2 regions of the Kluyvera sp. genome follow, and region 2 is predicted to be linked to the other one. Evidence: predicted binding sites of a transcription regulator. Region 2 holds the regulator's gene; the other holds the start of a gene.
The links. Region 2 encodes LexA, which represses DNA repair genes until DNA is damaged. Its sites were predicted from a motif close to TNCTGTATGTACATACAGNA; they were not measured.
Positions count from the first base shown of each region.

Region 1 (10,857 bases), on a different contig from region 2:
TTGGTCTGCGCCAGCTCCAGTGAGGCGTCGCACAGCGCGACCACCTCGACAAAACCCAGTCGACGCAGCGCCTCAATATGTGCCGGGCCAATAAAACCTGAGCCGATAATACCCACCTGAATCATCCGCGCACCTCGCTACCCGCGGCAAAGTCATCAAAGGCCCGCGCGGAGACGGGAATGATATGCCGTTTAATAAACTCGCTGCCTTCGCACGCGCCGATCTGCGCGTCCTTCAGGCAGCACTCCCATTCCATTACCGCCCAGCCGTCAAAATCGTACTGAGTCAGCTTGCTGAAAATCTTTTTGAAATCGATATCGCCGTCGCCCAACGAGCGGAAACGCCCGGCACGATCCGCCCAGTTCTGATAGCCGCCGTAAACGCCGCTACGTCCGTTGCGTTGGAACTCGGCGTCCTTAACGTGAAACGCGCGAATACGGGAGTGGTAGATATCGATATAGCTAAGATAATCAATATTCTGTAAATGCAGATGGCTCGGGTCATACAGCATATGGCAGCGCGGATGATTCTCAACCAGGTGTAGAAAACGCTCGAACGTGACGCCATCATGCAAATCCTCACCGGGGTGAATTTCGTAGCACAGGTCAACGCCGTGCTCGTCAAAACAGTCCAGGATGGGCCGCCAGCGGCTGGCGAGTTCACTAAACGCTTCATCCAGCAGCGCCGCATTGTGCGGTGGCCACGGATAGAAATAAGGCCAGGCCAGCGCGCCGGAAAAGGTCGCATGCGCCTTCAACCCCAGGCGCGCCGAAGCCTGCGCGGCCTTTTTCACGCTCTCGACGGCCCACTGCTGGCGGGCCGTCGGATTACTGCGCAGCGCCGCCGGCGCAAAAGCATCGAAAGCGCTGTCATAGGCCGGATTAACGGCGACAAGCTGCCCTTCGAGATGCGTTGACAGTTCACTAATCACCAGACCGTGCTCCGCCAGTCGCCCGGCAATATCATCGCAATAGGTCTGGCTCGCCGCGGCCTGCGCCAGGTCGAATATCGCCGGGTGATTGCAGGGCAGCTGTAGCGCCTTAAAGCCCAGCCCGGCCGCCCATTGCGCTATCCCATCGAGCGTATTAAACGGCGGCTCGCCGCCGATAAACTGCGCCAGAAAAATGCCCGGCCCCTTGATGGTTTTCATACCCCTCCTTAAAAATTTACGCCTGCTTTTGCTCGTCGTATTTAAACGAGACAAGGAAAATCACCGCGATCACCACGGCAGCCACCGCCGGAATCCACCAGAAGTTCACCCACGCCGCCGGAACGGTTTGGCCAGCGACCAGGTGGTTATACAGGGCACCGGAAATCTGCGATCCCAGCAGCATGCCGATGCCGTAGGTAAACATCACCACCATGCTCTGCGCCTGCCCTTTCACCTTTTCGCCCGCCACACGGTCGGTATAGATAAAGCCCACCACGAAGAAAAAGTCGTAGCACACGCCGTGCAGCAGAATGCCGAGATACAGCAGGAAGCGGGTCTCTTCATTGATACCCAGCGCAAAGAACATATAGCGTACGAACCACGCCAGCATGCCGATCAGCAGCATGTACTTCACGCCCAGACGGCGAAACAGCAGCGGGATAATCAGCATAAAGAAGATTTCTGACATCTGACCGAAGGACATCGCGGTGCTCACATCCGCGACGCCCGCGTCCGCCAGATACGACGCGGTATAGGCGTAGTAAGTGCCCAACGGGACGGAAATCAGCGTGGCGCAGACGGCAAAGACCAGAAAGTGGCGGATTCTGAGCAATGCGAAAGCGTCGGCGCAGAACAGATCGCGCAGCTTCAGCGGTTGACCTTTCGCCGGGGCCGGCGTGTGCGGCAGCGTCAGGCTATATACCGCCAGCACCACCGAGCACAGCGCCGCCAGCGTAAAGATGCCGGTGGTATCCGAAATACCGGTTACGCCGATAAAGATGCCCGCGACAATCCAACCGATGGTGCCGAACACACGCACCACCGGGAACGTTTTGTCGATGTTGTTCAGGCTATGGAAGGCAATATTATTGGTCAGCGCCAGCGTCGGCATATAACAGAGCGTGTAGCCAAACAGCAGCGCAATTAACAACGCACCGTTTTCCGCGACCAGCGCCTGCGGTACGAACCACAGAATCACCGCGCCAAGCAGGTGCATCACCGCCATCACCTTCTGCGAGGCAAAAAAACGGTCAACCAACATTCCCAAAACAAAAGGGGAAAGAATTGAAGCGATCGGCCCCGCCGAGAACGCATCGCCAATCAGCAGCGACATGTTGTACTGCGTCATCACCAGTCCAAGCGTGACCGACCAGCTTCCCCAGATAAAAAACTGCATAAACATCATTAACGACAGGCGCGGGACTAACAGCCGGTGCTGTACGCCACTTTGTTCACGACTTTCCGTTGTAGACACCATGTTCTCACCCTCAAAAGTAATCGATTACAAAACACCACAAATGAAAAGTAATCGATTACAAAAACAAGATCGCGCGGATCGAAACGGATTTGGGAGAGCGATCACGATAAAAACGAGGAGGGAAATGCGTCGCAGCAACGAGCGGGAAACAGCGGAGGAGGCAAACCTGCCCCCTCCGGGCGATATTATCAGGCTTTACGACGCAGCGTTTTGAAGGCCGCAAACAGGAACAACACCCACACCGGCAGCAGAATCGCCGACAGGCGCATGCCGTCCATGGTGCACATCAGCCCAAGGATCATCAGCAAAAATGCGATACAGATGTAGTTGCTGGCAGGCGCAAACAGCGCTTTGAATTTCGACTCACGCCCCTTGCGGCGCATGGCGGCGCGGAACTTAAGGTGGGCCATGCAGATCATGATCCAGTTCAGCAACAGCGTTGCCACCACCAACGCCATCAGCAGGCCAAACGCTTTCTGCGGCAGCAGATAGTTAACCAGCACCACCAGCGAGGTGATCGCGCCAGAGAGCAGCAGCGAATTCACCGGCACGCCGCGACGGCTCACTTTGGTCAGGAAGCGCGGCGCGTTACCCTGCACGGAGAGGCCAAACAGCATGCGGCTGTTTGAATAGACGCCGCTGTTATAAACCGACAGCGAAGCCACCAGAATCACAAAGTTCAGCGCGGATGCCACCACGTTACTGTCCAGATTGTGGAAGATCATCACGAACGGACTGCTGTCTGACTTAATGCCCTGCCACGGATAGAGCGCCAGCAGCACAATCAGCGAGCCGATATAGAACAACAGGATACGGTAAACCACCTGGTTGACCGCTTTCGGAATAGTGGTTTCCGGGCTGCGTGCTTCCGCCGCTGTAATGCCAATAAGCTCCAGCCCGCCGAAGGAGAACATAATCACCGCCAGCGACAAAATCAGCCCCTTCCAGCCCGTGGCAAGGAAGCCGCCATCACGCCAGAGATTGTCGACGCTCGCATGCTCACCGCCACGCCCCGTCGCCAGCATCCAGATGCCAAAGCCGATCATACCGATAATCGCCAGCACCTTAATCAGTGCAAACCAGAACTCGGTTTCGCCATACAGGCGAACATTCACCAGGTTGACGGCGTTAATCAAAATGAAGAAACCCGCAGCCCAAATCCAGGTCGGTACGTGTGGCAGCCAATACTGCATATAAATTCCGGCGGCGGTCAGCTCGGCCATTCCCACCAGCACGAACATGACCCAATAGTTCCAGCCGGAAAGAAAACCGGCGAACGGCCCCCAGTATTTATAAGCAAAATGGGCAAATGAACCGGATACTGGCTCTTCCACCACCATCTCGCCAAGCTGGCGCATGATCAGAAACGCGATAATCCCGGCAATCGCATAGCCCAGCACCACTGCCGGGCCAGCCATTTGAATCGCCGGGCCGATGCCAAGAAACAGGCCGGTGCCAATGGCGCCCCCAAGGGCGATGAGTTGAATATGACGGTTTTGTAACCCGCGGTGAAGCGTCGGCCCCTGCTCCGACGAAGCATCCGGTTGATTCTGGCTGGATGCTGAGGACGCGTTTTTCACGTCTAACCCCTGTAGCTTTTTTTGGAAGGGGCACCTTTTAACACTTAGCGCGGCTTGCCGCAAGGCAATCAGTCGCAGGAACCCCGTGCCCAAAAGTGCCGGAAGATACGCGTTGCTGGGGTGATAACCTTATTCCTACAAGGGGTTAGCCGCGCTAGCCAGCCCTAACGTTCAATGTATGCGGCACACCCGCTGTGAAGCAAATACCATTGGATACGTTGCCGTATCGGCGGAGCACAAAACGATGACCCGGCATGCCGCGGCTTGCGGCATAATTCGCTGACCGCGTTTCGAGGAATCTTCCGTGCTGCTCAAAATCCTGCTGACTATGGCTGCGTTCGCCGCCAACTCGCTGCTCTGTCGGCTGGCGCTGAAGGGGATGCATATGGATGCCGTCTCTTTTAGTAGCATTCGCTTGCTAAGCGGTGCGGTGGCGCTGCTGATACTCCTGAGGCTACCCGCCATCAAAAAGAGGCCGGAATTCAATGTGCTGAACGCGGCACTACTGGCCATTTACGTCTTTGCCTTTTCCCTTGCCTACCTGTCCTTAACCACCGCCGCTGGCGCGTTGTTGCTGTTCGGAACGGTCCAGTGCGTGATGACCGGCTGGGGGCTGATTCGCGGCGAGCGCCTGACGTGGCTAAAAAGCGTCGGTATGCTGACTGCGGTGACCGGGCTGGCGTTGCTGCTATTACCGGGCGCGGGACATCCTTCCGGCGGCGCCGCGCTGCTGATGATGGTTTCCGGCGCGGCCTGGGCCGCCTACTGTATTACCGGCAAAAAAGTGCAGAACGCGGCAGCGGCCACGGCGGGCAACTTTACGCTGGCGGTGCCGATAGCGCTGGTGATATTTGTGCTTAGCGGTATGCACATCCGCGCCGATGCCTTTGGGCTAGTGCTGGCAGTCACCTCCGGGGCGCTGATGTCCGGCGGCGCGTATCTGCTCTGGTACTCCCTGCTGCCACGGCTTAGCCCAACCACCGCCAGCACGCTTCAACTGAGCGTGCCCTGTCTTGCGGCACTGGGCGGGCTAATTTTTATGGGCGAACCGTTGGGCCTGAGAATGATGTTAGCTATCGTACTCACCCTCTCCGGTATTGGGCTGGTGATTATCGCCGATCGGCGACGAGAGCATTGACCGCCGGGCCGGCGTGTCGCCAGTCAGCACCACGCGCCCGGCGTTTTTCATTACCCCTTCGGTTCAAGGGCAACAAACATTTCAATATCCCAGTAGCCGTCTTCCGCACCGTTGTTATGGTAGATTTCAAAGCATGGCTTCGCAGCCAGGCGGTGGGTTTCATCTTTCAGGACGCTATCAAAGAACTGATACCATGGCGTGGAGAAATCGTGATCGATAACCCGCGCGCGGGCTGCCGCGTACAGGCCTCCCGCCACTTCCGCCATCATGACCCCTTCGCTGTTCGGCGGAATAACAAAGTCGTCATCGACAGAGACCACGGTGTCGCAACGCAGCTTTTCCGCCGGGACTTCATCCGGATTGTCGTAGTAAACGGCCAGCCACTCGCGAGCGGGAATCTGCTGGCCATCGACCCACATCATCAACTGCTCAAAACCCTGCTTAACCGTCTGCTCCCACGGCCCAACCATATGAAAACCGGCAATTTTACGCGCTGCAATCTGCTTAACTTCGTATTCCATACCGCCTCCGTTAATACACTGTAATTACATACAGTATAATGGGCGTTTTTTGTTTGCGCCAAACGGGTAGCGATCGATATGTGAGCAGATTCGCACTCTTGATAAGAGAGTTGGGGGAAGAGGAAACAGTAAAATGGTACGCCCTACAGGATTCGAACCTGTGACCCACGACTTAGAAGGTCGTTGCTCTATCCAACTGAGCTAAGGGCGCACTGGGGAAGTCAAAACTTCATGGTGGGGTGAAACGCGTGGAATTATACGGTCACTGACAGGTGAGTCAATCCATTTCCTTACGAAACCTGCGCGGTATGCAATGATGGATAAAGTGCGACCAACTATCGCTCAACTCTTCGGCAAAACCACTTTCCGATGAAAACTCGCAAACGAGACCTGACAGCAAGCCTCGCATCTGACAAAATATGTCCATCCCCCCTTCGTGAATGACAGATGGAATATTTTCCCTGATGGCAGCAAAGATTATTGACGGTAAAACGATTGCGCAGCAGGTGCGCTCTGAGGTTGCGGAAAAAGTGAAGGCGCGCGTTGCCGCAGGAAAACGCGCCCCTGGGCTTGCCGTTGTGCTGGTTGGCAGCAACCCGGCCTCACAAATTTATGTCGGCAGCAAGCGCAAAGCCTGCGAAGAGGTGGGCTTCGTCTCCCGCTCCTACGATCTGCCGGAAACCACGTCCGAAGCCGAACTGCTGACGCTGATTGACACCCTGAACGCCGACACCACCATCGACGGCATTCTGGTGCAGCTTCCGCTGCCGGCGGGTATTGATAACGTTAAGGTCCTTGAGCGCATCGCGCCGGACAAAGACGTCGACGGCTTCCATCCATACAACGTGGGTCGTCTGTGCCAGCGCGCGCCGCGCCTGCGTCCGTGTACCCCGCGCGGTATCGTTACCCTGCTGGAGCGCTACCATATCGACACCTATGGCCTGAACGCCGTGGTGATTGGCGCGTCCAACATCGTGGGCCGCCCGATGAGCATGGAGCTGCTGCTGGCTGGCTGTACCACCACTGTCACTCACCGCTTTACCAAAAACCTGCGCCACCATGTGGAGCACGCGGATCTGCTGATCGTCGCGGTCGGTAAACCGGGCTTTATTCCTGGCGAGTGGATTAAAGAAGGCGCAATTGTCATTGATGTCGGGATTAATCGCCTCGAAAACGGTAAAGTCGTCGGCGATGTGGTGTTTGAAGAGGCTGCCGCGCGCGCCTCTTACATCACCCCAGTACCGGGCGGCGTCGGTCCCATGACCGTAGCCACCCTGATTGAAAACACCTTACAGGCGTGTGAAGAGTATCACGACGTGGAGAAGGCATAAGATGGCAACATTTTCTTTGGGTAAGCATCCGCATGTGGAACTCTGTGACTTACTGAAGCTGGAAGGCTGGAGCGAAAGCGGCGCGCAGGCGAAAATCGCTATCGCCGACGGTCTGGTCAAAGTGGACGGCGCGGTGGAAACCCGCAAACGCTGCAAAATTGTCGCCGGTCAAACCGTGAGTTTTGAAGGCCAGAGCGTTACCGTTACCGCATAAATCCTGCCAGTCACCCGGCTTCGCCAGTCGACGCCGGGTTTTATTCCCCAAATAGCGTCCCACCGTATCTTCCCACTTCAGCGGTAATACGCTGTATGTCCATACCCGATGCTAACTATCGTGACACGTCCATCGCCCGGCAGCGCAGCGTCAAAGTGAGGCGCATCACAAATCATCACGTCGAAGCCGTCTTCCCCGACGCGTTCAAACTTTCAGCCTACATTTAATACTTTGAATTTAAAGATTTTAAAATCACCACCGCCGCAATCAATTCAATAAAAATATCAATACGCGCATTAATTGAATTGGATTGCAAATCGACTGCTCCGCAGAATACCGCGAAACATCCCTGTTTCTGGAGTCTGTATGTCAACGTCAATTCTCAATAATGCCCCTTACGAAGCCGTCGAAATCCTGCGCGCAGCAAAGCCCGGGTTTACCCCACGTATCGCCTTAATCCTCGGTTCCGGTCTCGGCGCGCTGGCCGACCGTATGGATAACAAAACCACCCTTTCCTACGAAGCGCTACCGGGTTTTCCGGTCAGCACCGTCATCGGCCACGCCGGGGAAATTGTAATGGGAACGCTGCACGGCTTGCCGCTGATTTGCATGAAAGGCCGCGGTCATTTCTATGAAGGCCTCGGCATGGGCATCATGACCCAGGCGGTACGCACCTTTAAGCTGCTCGGCTGTGAATTCATGTTCTGCACCAACGCCGCTGGCTCGCTGAACGCGGATATCCCCGCAGGCAGCCTGGTGGCGCTAAACGACCATATCAATACCATGCCGTCCACGCCGATGGTCGGCCCGAATGACGATCGCTTTGGCCCGCGCTTCTTCAGCCTGGCAAACGCCTACGACAAAGATCTGCGCGCCCAACTGCACCAGACCGCCAAAGGGCTGGATATCCCGCTGCACGAAGGCGTTTTTGTCTCCTATCCGGGGCCAAACTTCGAAACCGCCGCGGAAATCCGCATGATGCAGCGTATGGGCGGCGATGTGGTAGGAATGTCGGTGGTGCCAGAAGTGATCGCGGCGCGCCACTGTGGGCTAAAAGTGCTGGCCGTATCGGCCATCACCAATATGGCTGAAGGGTTGAGCGACGTGGAGCTGTCGCACGAACAAACGCTCAAATGCGCAGCTATGGTAACGGAAGACTTTATCCGTCTGATTGGTCAGTTCATTAAACAATACGCCTAATTTCTGATGCATCGGCGGGTAGACTGCTGCCCGCCTGGAGATACGTCTATGTCTGACATGTCCTGGTCCCGCCCGAATTTAAACGCCGTCTCGTATCTAAGCTATTACTTCGTCGGCGCGTTAGTTTCCACCCTTGGCATCGTGCTCGGCCCGCTGTGCGCTGCCTTCCACAAAGACCCGAGTTTTATCGGCCAGGTCTTCACGCTGATGAACATCGGCATGTTTATTCCCATCATGCTGGGCGGTATTCTGATGCGCAAATGGGGGCTGCAAAAGCCGCTGGTTATCGCAGCGGCGCTGACCGTTCTCATCAGCGCGATTCTGTTTGTGTCGCCTACTCTGACGATGTTCAGCTTTGCCGTCGCCGGCATTGGCGCCTGTGGCGGTATTTTCATGACCATCGGCAGCTATCTGGTGGTGCGAATCAATCCGGACGAAAAAAGCCGTTCCTCGAGCCTGATTTTTACCGATTTCTTCTTTAGCCTCGCCGGGGCGACGCTCTCCTTCTTGCTGGCCTGGCTGTTCCGCATGGGCGCGAGCTGGGTGGCGATGTACGGTATCATGGGTGGTTTAGGTGCGCTGATGCTGGCGTTAACGATTCGCTGCCGTTTCCCGCCCACCGAAGCGCCAGCACCCGCGCAGCAAAGCACAAACACCGCTCGTGAGCCCTGGGGTCCATCGGTCTATCTGATTTGTTTCGCGCTGTTCGCCTTCCTGTTGGCTGAGCCTATCTTCACCATGTGGACGCCGGGCTATTTACAGTTCCGCTTCCATATTGAGCCGCAGGAGGCAGCGCTGTACACCACCGTCTACTGGGTGGCGAAAGCTATCGGCCTGTTCCTCAACCAGTTCACCGTGAAGTGGATGAAGCTGCGCACCTTCCTGCTGGGTTGTACCGCGATCGGTCTTATCGCCATCATGCTGATTGCCAACAGCGGCAACACCACGCTGATTCTTGTCGCCTGCGCCGTTTTTGGCTTCTTCAACTCCGGTCTGTTCTCCGGGCTGATGAGCTACGGTTCGCTGCAGGTGAGCCAAAGCTCGCCAACGCTGATTTCCGCGTTACTGACCTGCGGTACGGTAGGCACACTGCTGTTCGCCAGCGCCTCCTCGCTCGTTAATGGCCGCTACGGCTTGCATGGCGCGCTGAATACCGCCACGGTGTCCTATATCGTGCTGCTGGTTGTGCTGGTCACGGCTATCTTCTGTAGTCGGGCTGAACGCCTGCATACCTCCCCGTCGGCGGCGGTTTGACAAGGCAAAAGGAGGGGGGCATGATGGCCCTCCCTCACCTTTATCCCGAACGAACCATGACTGACGCTCTGGCCAACAACCGCATTAACATTCGCGCGCTGCGTTACTTTCAGGCTCTTGCTGAAGAACTGCATTTCGGGCGAGCAGCAGCGCGGCTGAATATCTCCCAGCCACCGCTGAGCATGCAGATTAAAGAGCTGGAAGAGACGCTGGAAACCAAATTGTTTGAACGAACCAGTCGGAAAGTGGCACTGACCCGCGCCGGGCTGGTCCTAAAAACCGAGGTTGACCGCATCCTGAGCGCCACCGAGCAGTCGTTGAACTACGTGCGGCAAATCGGTCGCAGCGAGAACCTGCATATCACCATCGGTATCGTCGGCAGCGCACTGTGGGGCACCCTACTGACGCGGCTGAAAACGTTTAAGGCGAAGAATCCGGGGGTCGACTGGAGTCTGCGCGAGCTGTCGCAGCATCAGCAAATTGACGCGCTGCGCGCCCGCACTATCGACATCGCCATTAACCGCAACGTCCTGCCTTATGCTGAAACCAACATCCGTAACCAGCTGATTGCCCATGAATCTATCGCTCTCGCAGTGCCGGAGAACGATCCGCTGTGCCAGCTAAGCTCGGTTCCCTTAACCGCGCTGGCCACCAGACCGCTGATTTCACTCTCCTTTGAACAGAGCGACTTCGCTCGTCAGCTGCACGACCGCTGCGTGGAGGCGGGGTTTTATCCGTTGATTACCCATCAGGTAAACGAGCCGCAAACGGCGTTAGCGCTGGTGAGCGCGGGAATGGGGCTATCGTTGTTGCCGGAAACCTGCGGGTTGATTCACTGGCCGGGCGTACGTTTTCTGCCGCTTGCACAAGCGGTTCCCGCCGATCTTTATGCATTGTGGTACGACGAACCGCTGTCAGAGCTGATGACGGCGTTTGTGGAGGGGCTACAAGAGCGGGAAACCCCTCTCTCTGGCAGAGAGAGGGGTTAAAGCTTACTTACGGCGCCAGGTTGTGCCCTGCGGGCCATCTTCCAGCACGATGCCCATCTCGTTGAGACGGTCACGTGCGGCGTCGGCCGCCGCCCAATCTTTCTCTTTACGCGCGTCCAGGCGCTGCTGGATTAACGCTTCAATTTCAGCCACTTCGCCGTCGTCTGCCTGCGCGCCGCTTTGCAGGAAGGCTTCCGGCTCCTGCTCCAGCAGGCCCAGCAC
Region 1 is NZ_CBDKZX010000010.1:1,717-12,573, reverse strand. Features, by position in the region: gene ACW14G_RS06410 (Gfo/Idh/MocA family protein) at 1-125, opposite strand, end outside; gene ACW14G_RS06405 (sugar phosphate isomerase/epimerase family protein) at 122-1,150, opposite strand; gene ACW14G_RS06400 (MFS transporter) at 1,167-2,408, opposite strand; gene pheP (phenylalanine transporter) at 2,597-3,988, opposite strand; gene ACW14G_RS06390 (DMT family transporter) at 4,293-5,126, shown strand; gene sbmC (DNA gyrase inhibitor SbmC) at 5,177-5,647, opposite strand; tRNA gene ACW14G_RS06380 (tRNA-Arg) at 5,782-5,858, opposite strand; gene folD (bifunctional methylenetetrahydrofolate dehydrogenase/methenyltetrahydrofolate cyclohydrolase FolD) at 6,112-6,978, shown strand; gene ybcJ (ribosome-associated protein YbcJ) at 6,980-7,192, shown strand; gene xapA (xanthosine phosphorylase) at 7,559-8,392, shown strand; gene tsgA (MFS transporter TsgA) at 8,441-9,646, shown strand; gene ACW14G_RS06355 (LysR family transcriptional regulator) at 9,670-10,635, shown strand; gene cysS (cysteine--tRNA ligase) at 10,639-10,857, opposite strand, start outside.
Region 1: the regulator LexA is predicted to act here: its motif matches at 5,664-5,683, upstream of sbmC (DNA gyrase inhibitor SbmC).

Region 2 (10,857 bases):
TAGGAACTGACCCGCGCTCTGGCGCTGGCTTTGGTGACAAAAGCAACGTCCAGCACATCGTTTGGAATGCTGATCGCCAACCCCGCACCGGCTTTAGCGTTCGCCGTCTTGCCCTTTAACGAGGAGAGCTGATCCGCCAAATCCCCCGCCGCGACCGAAACTTGCCGGGATGCCGCGCTATTGGGATTGAGAAGATCGACGGGATTCATCGTGCGCAGCACCCGCCGATAGTTGTTAACATCATCGCTGATGTCGTCGATTTTGTTGCGCAGGTCGTCCTTATCGGAGATCTGCGCGCCAATTGACGGCACAATCAGCGTGATATCGTCATCCGGTTTTGCCTTTGCCAGTAGCGCCGGGTTAATTAACACGCCGCTGCCATAGTTCGCAGAGGCCACGCCCGTGCCGCCCATCGCGTCGTTACGGGCTTCCGACCAACCATTTGCCGCGCCTGCCTGTCCCGCAACAAAAAAGGAGACAGCCACCCCCATCAGCGAAAATTTGTCTTTTTTATTCACAGTATGCTCGTCTTATTGTCTGTAATGAAACAACCCTCCACCCGTTATCACCTGGATGGAGACGAACTGTTGCTGTGAATAGCGAGGGAAAAAGCGTCTTGTTCCCCTAACTGAAATTTTCTTCGGTTATCTTTATTTTTAATAAGCGCTCTAATCTTTATAGAAGAAGAGGCTAATTTCGCCCAGGTTTTCCATCGTGCGGGCCAAAAAACTGCGGCGGATGGTCCACCCAGCGATCGTCGCGCGTGACGGCATACGAGGCATTTAGCGGGTAGTAAATCCGGTTGTGTTTCTTATTGGCTTCCCCCACCACCAGCAGCCGGACCTCTTCTGACGTGTTGTTAATAAAGGTATGGCAAACGCCGTTTCCTGCCGGAAAGCCCACGCTGTCGCCGGGTTCCAGCTTCCACAGATAGCCGTTAATCCATGCCTGCGGATAACCTTCCAGCACGTAGATAAACTCCTCTTCGTCGCTCTCGGCATGCGGGTAGGAAGTGCGTCGGCCTGGCGGCAAGCGCTCGTGGTGAATACCAAGATGTCTCAGCCCCAGCGCACGAGCTAGCGGCGCGCCGATGGAGAAGCGCTCATCGCTGTCGGGATAGGTAGAGTCATCCGGTCCTTCAACATCGTGCCAATGGCGAATACAGTCGGGTCTTTTCATCATTTTTCATCCTGAGTGTGAAGTGCACCTGCTATAACACAGCTATAGCACACCTGTGGAAACTCGGCGTTTCCGGCATAACATGGTAAAGTAGGGGTTTATTTCCCCGTAACCTGAGGACGCCAATGGATAAGACCACCACGCAAGAACTGTTAGCGCAAGCTGAAAAGCTGTGCGCGCAACGCGGCGTGCGCCTGACTCCGCAACGTCTCGAAGTGTTGCGCCTGATGAGTCTGCAGGAAGGGGCAATCAGCGCCTATGACCTGCTGGATCTGCTGCGTGAGAAAGAACCGCAGGCCAAGCCGCCCACCGTCTATCGCGCGCTGGAGTTTCTGCTTGAGCAGGGCTTCGTGCACAAGGTCGAGTCCGCTAACAGCTACGTGCTGTGCCACCTGTTCGATCAGCCGACCCACACCTCCGCAATGTTTATCTGCGATCGCTGCGGCGTGGTGAAAGAAGAGTGTGCGGAAGGCGTTGAGGACATCATGCATACGCTGGCAGCAAAGATGGGCTTTGCGCTGCGCCACAACGTCATTGAAGCGCACGGGCTGTGTTCCGCCTGCGTGGAAGTTGAAGCCTGTCGCGCGCATGAGCATTGCCATCACGACCATACGATTCATATTAAAAAGAAATCCCGCTAACGCGGGATTGATGGGGAGCGTACCTCCTTGTACGCATGGGCAGGAGGAGTGCGTTACCAGCGGTGATTGTGCCGTTTATCCCAGCTATCCACCTCTTTTTCCGCCTGATCTTTTGCGTATCCATAACGTTCCTGGATTTTACCGACCAGCTGATCGCGTTTACCTTCGATCACCGTGATGTCATCATCGGTCAGTTTGCCCCATTGCTCTTTCACTTTACCTTTAAGCTGCTTCCAGTTACCGCCGACTTCGTCTTTATTCATCATTGAATCCTCGATCGTCAGTGAATGAATAGCGAGAGAGTGTGAACTCTTTTTCGCTAAGCGTGAGGTTAATTGTAGTCAGTCATTCTGAGCATGATTCACTATTCGGAATCTTTAACCATCACATCAGGAAAACCAGCTGTCATTTCGCCAGTGGCGACGCCAGATATACGCCAGCGACAGGCCGCGCAGCGCGAGGAAAACGGCCAACGCCAGCCACAGCCCATGGTTGCCAAGCACCGGCAGTGCCAGCAGCGTCAGCGCAAAACCGGCGGCGGCGACCGCCATACTGTTGCGCATCTCGGCGCCTCGCGTGGCGCCGATAAACATGCCGTCCAGCAGATAACACCAGACGCCAATCACCGGCAGCACCACCTGCCACAGCACGTAACGGTCTGCCAGTTGCTGCAGTTCGGGCAGCGAGGTAAGTAAGGCGACGATATTTTCGCCAAACACGGCGTATACCAGCGCAAAAGCCAACGCCACCACCCCCGCCTGACGGCACGCAGCGCGCCAGACCTCAAGCAGTTTGCTGCCATCGCGCGCGCCATACGCCTGGCCGGAGTGGGCCTCCACCGCGTAAGCGAAGCCATCCAGCGCGTAGGCGGTGAAAGTGAGCATGGTCATCAGCACCGCGTTCACCGCCACCACTTCACCACCGAGCCGCGCGCCAAAGACGGTGACCGCGCCGAAGCACAGCTGTAACAGCAGGGAACGCAGCATAATGTCGCGGTTGAGCGCCAGCAGGCGGCGGATGTTGCCGCGCCAGGCGGTTTTCAGCATCGCCCAAGAGATGCCGCGCATCGCCATCACCTTGTGTACCATTCCCAGCCCGACCAGCAAGGTGGCATATTCGGCAATGCCGGTGGCGAGCGCCGCACCCTGCACGTTCATGTGCAGACCCATCACCAGCCACAGATCGAGCACGATATTCAGTACGTTTCCCACCACCAGCAGCACCACCGGCGCGCGGGCGTACTGCACGCCGAGCAGCCAACCCAGCAGGACCAGGTTCGCCAGAGAAGCAGGCGCGCTGAGCCAGCGAATGGCGAGGAAGCGACGCGCCTGCTCCAGCACCTCGCCGCTGCCGCCGACGATGGAGAGCGCCAGGTTAATCAGCGGCGTTTTGAACAGGATGATGAGCAGCCCGGCGCCCAGCGCCAGCATCAACGGTTGCACCAGCGCGCGGGCCAGCGCCTGCGGGTTTTTCGCGCCAAAGGCCTGCGCCGTCAGGCCGGTTGTACTCATGCGTAGAAACAGCAGCAGCATAAACAGGAAACTGGTCGCCGTTGCCCCGATAGCGACACCGCCCAGATAGACGGGGCTGTCCAGGTGACCGATCACGGCGGTATCGACCAGACCCAGCAGAGGCACGGTAATGTTGGAGAAGATCATCGGTAGCGCAAGGCGCCACAGCGCTTTATCAGCGGAAGTGAGTAGCGACATGGGTATCAACCAGAACGAAAAAAGGCTGCGATAGCGGATGTATCGCAGCCATTAGAGAGGGGGAGTTTTTACAGCCATTCGCCGTTGCGGATAACGCCAACGGCCAGCCCTTCAATGGAGAAATTCTGCTGACGCAGATCCACCACGATCGGCTTAAATTCGCTGTTTTCTGGCAGCAGTTCGACGACGTTACCCTGTTTTTTCAGGCGTTTGACCGTCACTTCTTCGTCGATGCGCGCGACAACGACCTGGCCGTTGCGTACGTCCTGAGTCTTATGCACCGCGAGCAGGTCGCCGTCCATAATCCCGATATCTTTCATCGACATGCCGCTAACGCGCAGCAGGAAGTCGGCGCTCGGTTTGAACAGCGACGGGTCAACCTGGTAATGGCCTTCGATATGCTGCTGCGCCAGCAGCGGTTCGCCCGCCGCGACGCGGCCCACCAGCGGCAGACCTTCTTCTTCTTCCACCAGCAGGCGGATACCGCGAGAAGCGCCGGAGACAATCTCGATGACACCTTTACGCGCCAGCGCTTTCAGGTGCTCTTCAGCCGCGTTTGGGGAACGGAACCCCAAGCGCTGAGCAATTTCCGCACGCGTCGGCGGCATGCCCGTCTGGCTGATATGATCCCGGATGAGATCAAACACCTCTTGCTGCCTGGTCGTTAACGCTTTCATTCCGCCCCCTGGGTGTATATACAGTTATGCTGTGAGTATATACAGCTAGTGTTTATTTTGAAACCATAAAACGCACGAAATCAGGCAGTTTTCACAGCTTTAGTGGAAATGCGCCCACAGCAGCGTGCCCCAGGTGATCAGCGCGACGAAAATCGCCAGCAGCACCGCCGCCGATCCCATATCTTTTGCCCGCCCGGACAGCTCGTGGTATTCGGAGCCGATACGGTCCACCACCGCTTCCAGTGCACTATTGAGAATTTCCACTATCATCACCAACAGGACGGAGCCGATGAGCAGCACGCGCGTAATCGCGTCGACATCCAGCCAGCAGGCGATAATAATCGCCAGCACCGACGCGACACCCTCCTGGCGGAACGCGGCTTCGTTGATCCACGCCGCGCGAAATCCTTTCCAGGAATAGCCCGCTGCTTTGATGATTCGGGTGAGCCCGGTGGTATTATTGGCCATCTCAAGAACCTTTTTTGTTATTACGTCAATGACAATGCGTGTTATGAAGCGGTAGAACAGAAATTCTGCTGACTTTCTGATATTCTTGCCGCGCATTTGCATGATTAACCAGAGGCTTTACATCGTTTATGTCCGGCTGGCCACGAATTTACTACAAATTACTGAATTTACCATTAAGCGTACTGGTAAAAAGCAAGTCTATTCCCGCAGAGCCTGCACAGGAATTAGGACTTGATACCTCGCGTCCGATTATGTACGTCCTGCCTTATAATTCTAAGGCCGACCTGCTGACGCTGCGCGCCCAATGTCTGGCGCACGATTTACCTGACCCGCTTGAACCGCTGGAAATCGACGGCACCCTGCTGCCGCGCTACGTGTTTATCCACGGCGGCCCGCGCGTGTTCACCTACTACACGCCGAAGGAAGAGTCGATCAAGCTGTTCCACGACTACCTCGATCTGCACCGCAGCAATCCGGATCTGGATGTGCAAATGGTGCCGGTCTCCGTGATGTTCGGGCGTTCGCCTGGCCGCGAAAAAGGCGAGGAAAACCCACCGCTGCGGATGCTCAACGGCTTCCAGAAATTCTTCGCTGTCTCCTGGCTGGGCCGCGATAGCTTCGTGCGTTTCTCGCCGTCCGTGTCGCTGCGCCGCATGGCCGACGAACACGGCACGGACAAAATCATCGCGCAGAAGCTGGCGCGCGTCGCGCGTATGCACTTTGCCCGTCAGCGTCTGGCGGCGGTTGGCCCGCGTCTGCCGGCGCGTCACGACCTGTTCAAAAAGCTGCTGGCGTCGAAAGCCATCGCCAAGGCGGTAGAAGACGAAGCGCGCAGCAAGAAAATCTCGCACGAGAAGGCGCAGCAAAACGCCATTGCGCTGATGGAAGAGATTGCGGCGAACTTCTCCTACGAGATGATTCGCCTCACCGACCGTATCCTCAGCTTTACCTGGAACCGTCTGTATCAGGGGATTAACGTCCATAACGCCGAGCGCGTACGCCAGCTGGCGCACGACGGCCATGAAATCGTCTACGTGCCCTGCCACCGTAGCCATATGGACTATCTGCTGCTCTCTTACGTGCTCTATCACCAGGGGCTGGTACCGCCGCACATTGCCGCCGGTATCAACCTGAACTTCTGGCCAGCCGGGCCGATTTTCCGCCGCCTGGGCGCGTTCTTTATCCGCCGTACCTTCAAGGGCAACAAGCTTTACTCCACGGTGTTCCGCGAATACCTCGGCGAGCTGTTTAGCCGCGGCTATTCCGTTGAATACTTTGTGGAAGGCGGGCGTTCCCGTACCGGCCGTCTGCTGGATCCAAAAACCGGCACACTGTCGATGACCATTCAGGCGATGCTGCGCGGCGGTACTCGCCCGATTACGTTAGTGCCGATTTACATCGGCTACGAGCACGTGATGGAAGTGGGTACCTACGCCAAAGAACTGCGCGGCGCGACGAAAGAGAAAGAGAGCCTGCCGCAAATGCTGCGCGGGCTGAGCAAGCTGCGTAATCTCGGCCAGGGCTACGTCAACTTCGGCGAACCCATGCCGCTGATGACCTACCTGAACCACCACGTGCCGGAGTGGCGCGAGTCGATCGATCCGATCGAAGCCGTACGCCCGGCGTGGCTGACGCCGACCGTCAACAAACTGGCGGGCGAGCTGATGGTGCGTATCAACAACGCCGGCGCCGCCAATGCCATGAACCTGTGCTGCACCGCGCTGTTGGCTTCGCGCCAGCGTTCGCTGACCCGTGAACAGCTGACGCAGCAGCTGGAATGCTACCTGGCGTTAATGCGTAATGCGCCGTACGCGCCGGATGCTACCGCGCCAAAAGCCTCCGCCAGCGAGCTTATCGACCACGCGCTGCAGATGAACAAGTTCGAAGTCGAGAAAGACACCATCGGCGACATCATTATTCTGCCGCGCGAGCAGGCGGTGCTGATGACGTACTACCGCAACAACATCGCGCACATGCTGATTATGCCATCGCTGCTGGCCACCATCATGACTCAACATCGCCAGATCTCCCGCGATCAGGTGTTGAGTATGATCGAAACGCTGTATCCGATGCTGAAAGCCGAGCTGTTCCTGCGCTGGACCCGTGAAGAGCTACCGGCAGTCATTGATACGCTGATCGCCGAAATGGCGCGTCAGGCGCTGATTACCGAGCAGAACGGCGAGCTGCGCATCAACGCGTCACACTCCCGCACGCTTCAACTGCTGGCGGCCGGGGCGCGCGAGACGCTGCAACGCTACGCGATCACCTTCTGGCTGCTGAGCGGCAACCCATCGATGAACCGCAGTACGCTGGAGAAAGAGAGCCGTACGCTGGCGCAGCGTCTGTCGGTGCTGCACGGCATCAACTCGCCGGAGTTCTTTGATAAAGCGGTGTTCTCGTCGCTGGTGCTGACGCTCCGCGATGAGGGCTATATCAGCGACAGCGGCGACGCCGAGCCGGAAGAGACGATGAAGGTTTACCAGATGATGGCGGGCCTGATCACCTCGGACGTGCGCTTGACGATCGAGAGCGTGACGCAGGAAGAGGCGGCACAGTAAAAACAAAAATCCCCGGTCTGTACCGGGGATTTTTTTATTCGCTTATTGGGTGCCGGCCAGGCGACAGTTTCATGCCAAACTCAGAACTGCCAGTAGCTCATCGCCAGTCCAATAAACAGCACCAGACCCACGTAGTTATTGTTCATAAACGCCTGGAAGCACGGCCCACGCTCGCGGTGGCGGATCAGCTTCTGTTGGTAGACGAACAGCGCGCCGGCAATCAGGATTGACCAGTAAAACTCCCAGTTCAGGCCGTTCAACCAGCCGATAAGCGCCATCAGTGCCAGCACGCACGCCTGCAGGATACCGATAATCAGACGGTCGTTATCGCCGAACAGAATCGCCGTGGATTTGATGCCAATCTTCACGTCATCATCGCGGTCAACCATCGCATACTGGGTATCGTAGGCCACCGCCCACAAAATATTGGCCAGCAGCATCAGCCAGCAGCTCAGCGGCAGTGACTCGCTGACCGCCGCGAAGGCCATCGGAATTGACCAGCCAAACGCCGCCCCCAGCACCACCTGCGGCAGGTGGGTATAACGCTTCATAAACGGGTAAACCCAGGCCAGCGCCAGCGCCGCCACCGACAACAGAATGGTCATCGTGTTGAGCGTCAGCACCAGCAGGAAAGAGAGCGCCACCAGCACGATAAACAGCGTACGGGCCTCTTTCTCCGTGACCGCGCCGCTCGGCAGCGGACGGTTGGCCGTGCGTTTCACGTGGCCGTCGAATTTACGATCCGCATAATCGTTGACCACGCAGCCTGCGGCGCGCATCAGCCAGACGCCCGCCACAAACACCGCCAGGATCCACAGCGGCGGTACGCCCGGTGAGGCGACCCACAGTGCCCACAGCGTCGGCCACAGCAGCAGCAGCGCGCCGATCGGTTTATCCGTACGCATCAGTCGATGGTAAGCCAGTAGCTTGTTCTGCTTCAGACTCCACTCCATTCTTCTTCTTCCTCTTAGTACAGCGGCGATGCCAGTAAAAACAGCTCGGTTAACAGCAGCGGTTTACCGCTCAGGCGGAGACGGGAACGACGCCCCCACAGCGCATCATGACGGCCTATCTCAATAAAGTCTCGCGTCAGCGTCGACGACGTAAACAGATAACGACCCAGCGGCGTCTGCCCCAGGTTTTGTAGCGCCAGCTCCGGCCCACAGAGGGTCGACTCTGGCACCACGGTGCGCCCGGCAAGCCACGGCTCACCGCCGACGCACAATAATATTTCTCGCAACCAATAGCGAGACTCTTCTGGCAACAGGTGTTGTTCTTCTACCAGCGCATCGCGGCTGACAAACGCTTCGTTTAAAAGCGTTACGCTAACCGGTTTCCCAAACTGCTCAAACCGTTTGGTCATCGAATCTTCCAGCATCAGCCAGTCGCGCTGAGTGGGTTCAAGCGGGGGAATGACGTCAAAATAGCGCAGCGCGCGCAGTTGCGTCAGTGCAGGGTGCGACATGCCTGTCTCTCCAATACAAAGCGTTTCGCCATTGTATCGCAGAAAGCCGCGGGAGGGGGTGCAGTAATGGTCAAATACGATCATTAGCGCAACAGCAGTGCAACAGTTTGCTTTGCGCTATATGCCGTTCATCATCGCAACCTGAAGGATGAAGCGTATAAAAAAGGTGTGCCCGACAGGGCACACCGAAAGGCTTCGCCTAAACATCGGCGCTGCGGGGAGAACTTACCCCTTGCCTTTTACAGCGCCGATAAAGGTGGAACGAGCAGATTTAGATCCCAGGCGTTCGGCTTCATTCATCAGTTTCAGGGCTTTGTCGATATCCCCTTTCGCCACGGCCTGTTTAATCCCGTTGTTGAAGTAGCTTTCCGTATCGTCGAGCATCGGTTCAGTTTTCGCTGCCGGAGCCGCAACTGGCGCCACGACCGGGGCCGCTGCGGGTGCGCTGGCAACCGGTGCCGCCGTGTTACCGACAGTGACCGGAGCCGGGCCGGAAGAGCCAAACAGCGGGCCAACCAGAACGCTGGAGCTGCTGTTGGTTTTCACCTTCAGCTTCACCAGACCATCGGTGGTGTGTTTAGCGATCGGGTCAGGAATATCCGGCACCGCGTTACCGGTGCCTTTGGCGTAGGCTTTTGCCGGATCCAGCAGCGTTGTGGTTTGCTGGAGATCTTTCTCGGTGGTAAAGACCAGAACATAGAGTTTTTGCTGGCCCAGCGCCGGCGTCAGGCGCATCACCCCTTCCAGACGGTCGGCGCTCATCACGCCAGGCTCCTGGTAGGTGAAGTAGCTGCTTGGGAAGAACGCAGAAGGCGTCATATTCTGGTCAAGAATCAGCACATTCGGCGCAAATACGCTGGTTTGTTTGTTCACTTCGCTGGTCAGCGTCAGCGTCAGCTCGCCAATGTTGGCGGGAACGCTGTAGGCTACGACGTTGCCGGTGATTCCCGGAACGTTCAGGCTTTGACCACCGGTGGAAATTTGGGTGGATTGAACTTTAGATTGATCGACCGGCGTCCAGGTCAGCTGCTGGAGGGCAGCGGTCGGGATGGTCGGCGCGGCGCTGGTGTTTTGCGGCACGTAGTTGACGTCAGCGAGGCTAATGCCCGGGACGCTCGCCATTAATCCAGCGGATAAGCAGAGAGCAACGAGACTTTTTTTCATTTTCATTATGATGACCTCAGAAAGCGTGGTTCTAGCGGTAGCCAGGCAATAGCGCGCTAAACCTCAAGGAACAGAGGGGCTTGCGCCCCTCGTCGGTTGTTACGTCAGGTTAATGCTGAATTACCACCAGATTTCCATCTGTGCACCGAAGGACCACTCATCGTTGTCGCCGCGGCTGTAGGTTTTCGCGCTGGTATCTTTGTAAGCGATACCGTTGTCGTAACCCCATTTCTCATCCCACTTCGCATAGGTTGCGAATACGCGGATAGCCGGACGGGACCAGATGCTGTCGCCAGCCTGCCACTGTTGCGCCAGGGTGATTTTGTACTGGTTGTTGCGATCGCCAGTCTGCTGAGATTTGACGTTGTCGTAGCCGACTTCCATCAGGGTGCTCATGATTGGCGTCCATTTGTACATAGGACGCACACCGACGGTCCACCACTTGGTGCCGTTGCCATCATCGCGGTCGATATTCTGGTACATACCGACGTACATCAGATCAACTTTCTCACCGAGGGAGATTGCGCCGTGATCAAGTACACGCCACATGTCGCCGTTGTTATTGATCTTGTTATCTACCGCACCGATTTCTGCGTCTTTGTCATAGTCGTTGCCGGTGAAAGAGCCCTGAGACAGACCTTTACCCTGCGTGGTCATGGCGTCAGTGGCGTACTGAACAACAAACTTGTTGTAGCCTTTCAACATGCTCTGGGTATGTTCAGCGGTGAACATCCAGCCGTCTTTGGTTGCGCCGTCAGCAAAGCTGTAACCGTCGGTTTTGTTAGCACGACCGTAGTCAACACCCAGCTCCAGCACGCCGTCCGGGTTGGTTTCCAGACCGGCTAAACGGACGTCGAATACGTCGTTCGCTGTGTCTTTGTATTTGCTGTAAATATCATTGCTGGTGAAGATGTAAGAACCACCCGCTTCCTGAGAACGGGTTGCTGCCAGAGACAGTTTACCGAAGCCCAGGTCGATGTTTTCGATACCGGCACC
Region 2 is NZ_CBDKZX010000009.1:36,445-47,301, reverse strand. Features, by position in the region: gene ACW14G_RS06090 (conjugal transfer protein TraF) at 1-518, opposite strand, end outside; gene ACW14G_RS06085 (cupin domain-containing protein) at 691-1,179, opposite strand; gene zur (zinc uptake transcriptional repressor Zur) at 1,305-1,820, shown strand; gene ACW14G_RS06075 (CsbD family protein) at 1,874-2,083, opposite strand; gene dinF (MATE family efflux transporter DinF) at 2,210-3,529, opposite strand; gene lexA (transcriptional repressor LexA) at 3,598-4,206, opposite strand; gene ACW14G_RS06060 (diacylglycerol kinase) at 4,306-4,674, opposite strand; gene plsB (glycerol-3-phosphate 1-O-acyltransferase PlsB) at 4,803-7,232, shown strand; gene ubiA (4-hydroxybenzoate octaprenyltransferase) at 7,313-8,185, opposite strand; gene ubiC (chorismate lyase) at 8,200-8,697, opposite strand; gene malM (maltose operon protein MalM) at 8,923-9,867, opposite strand; gene ACW14G_RS06035 (maltoporin) at 9,982-10,857, opposite strand, start outside.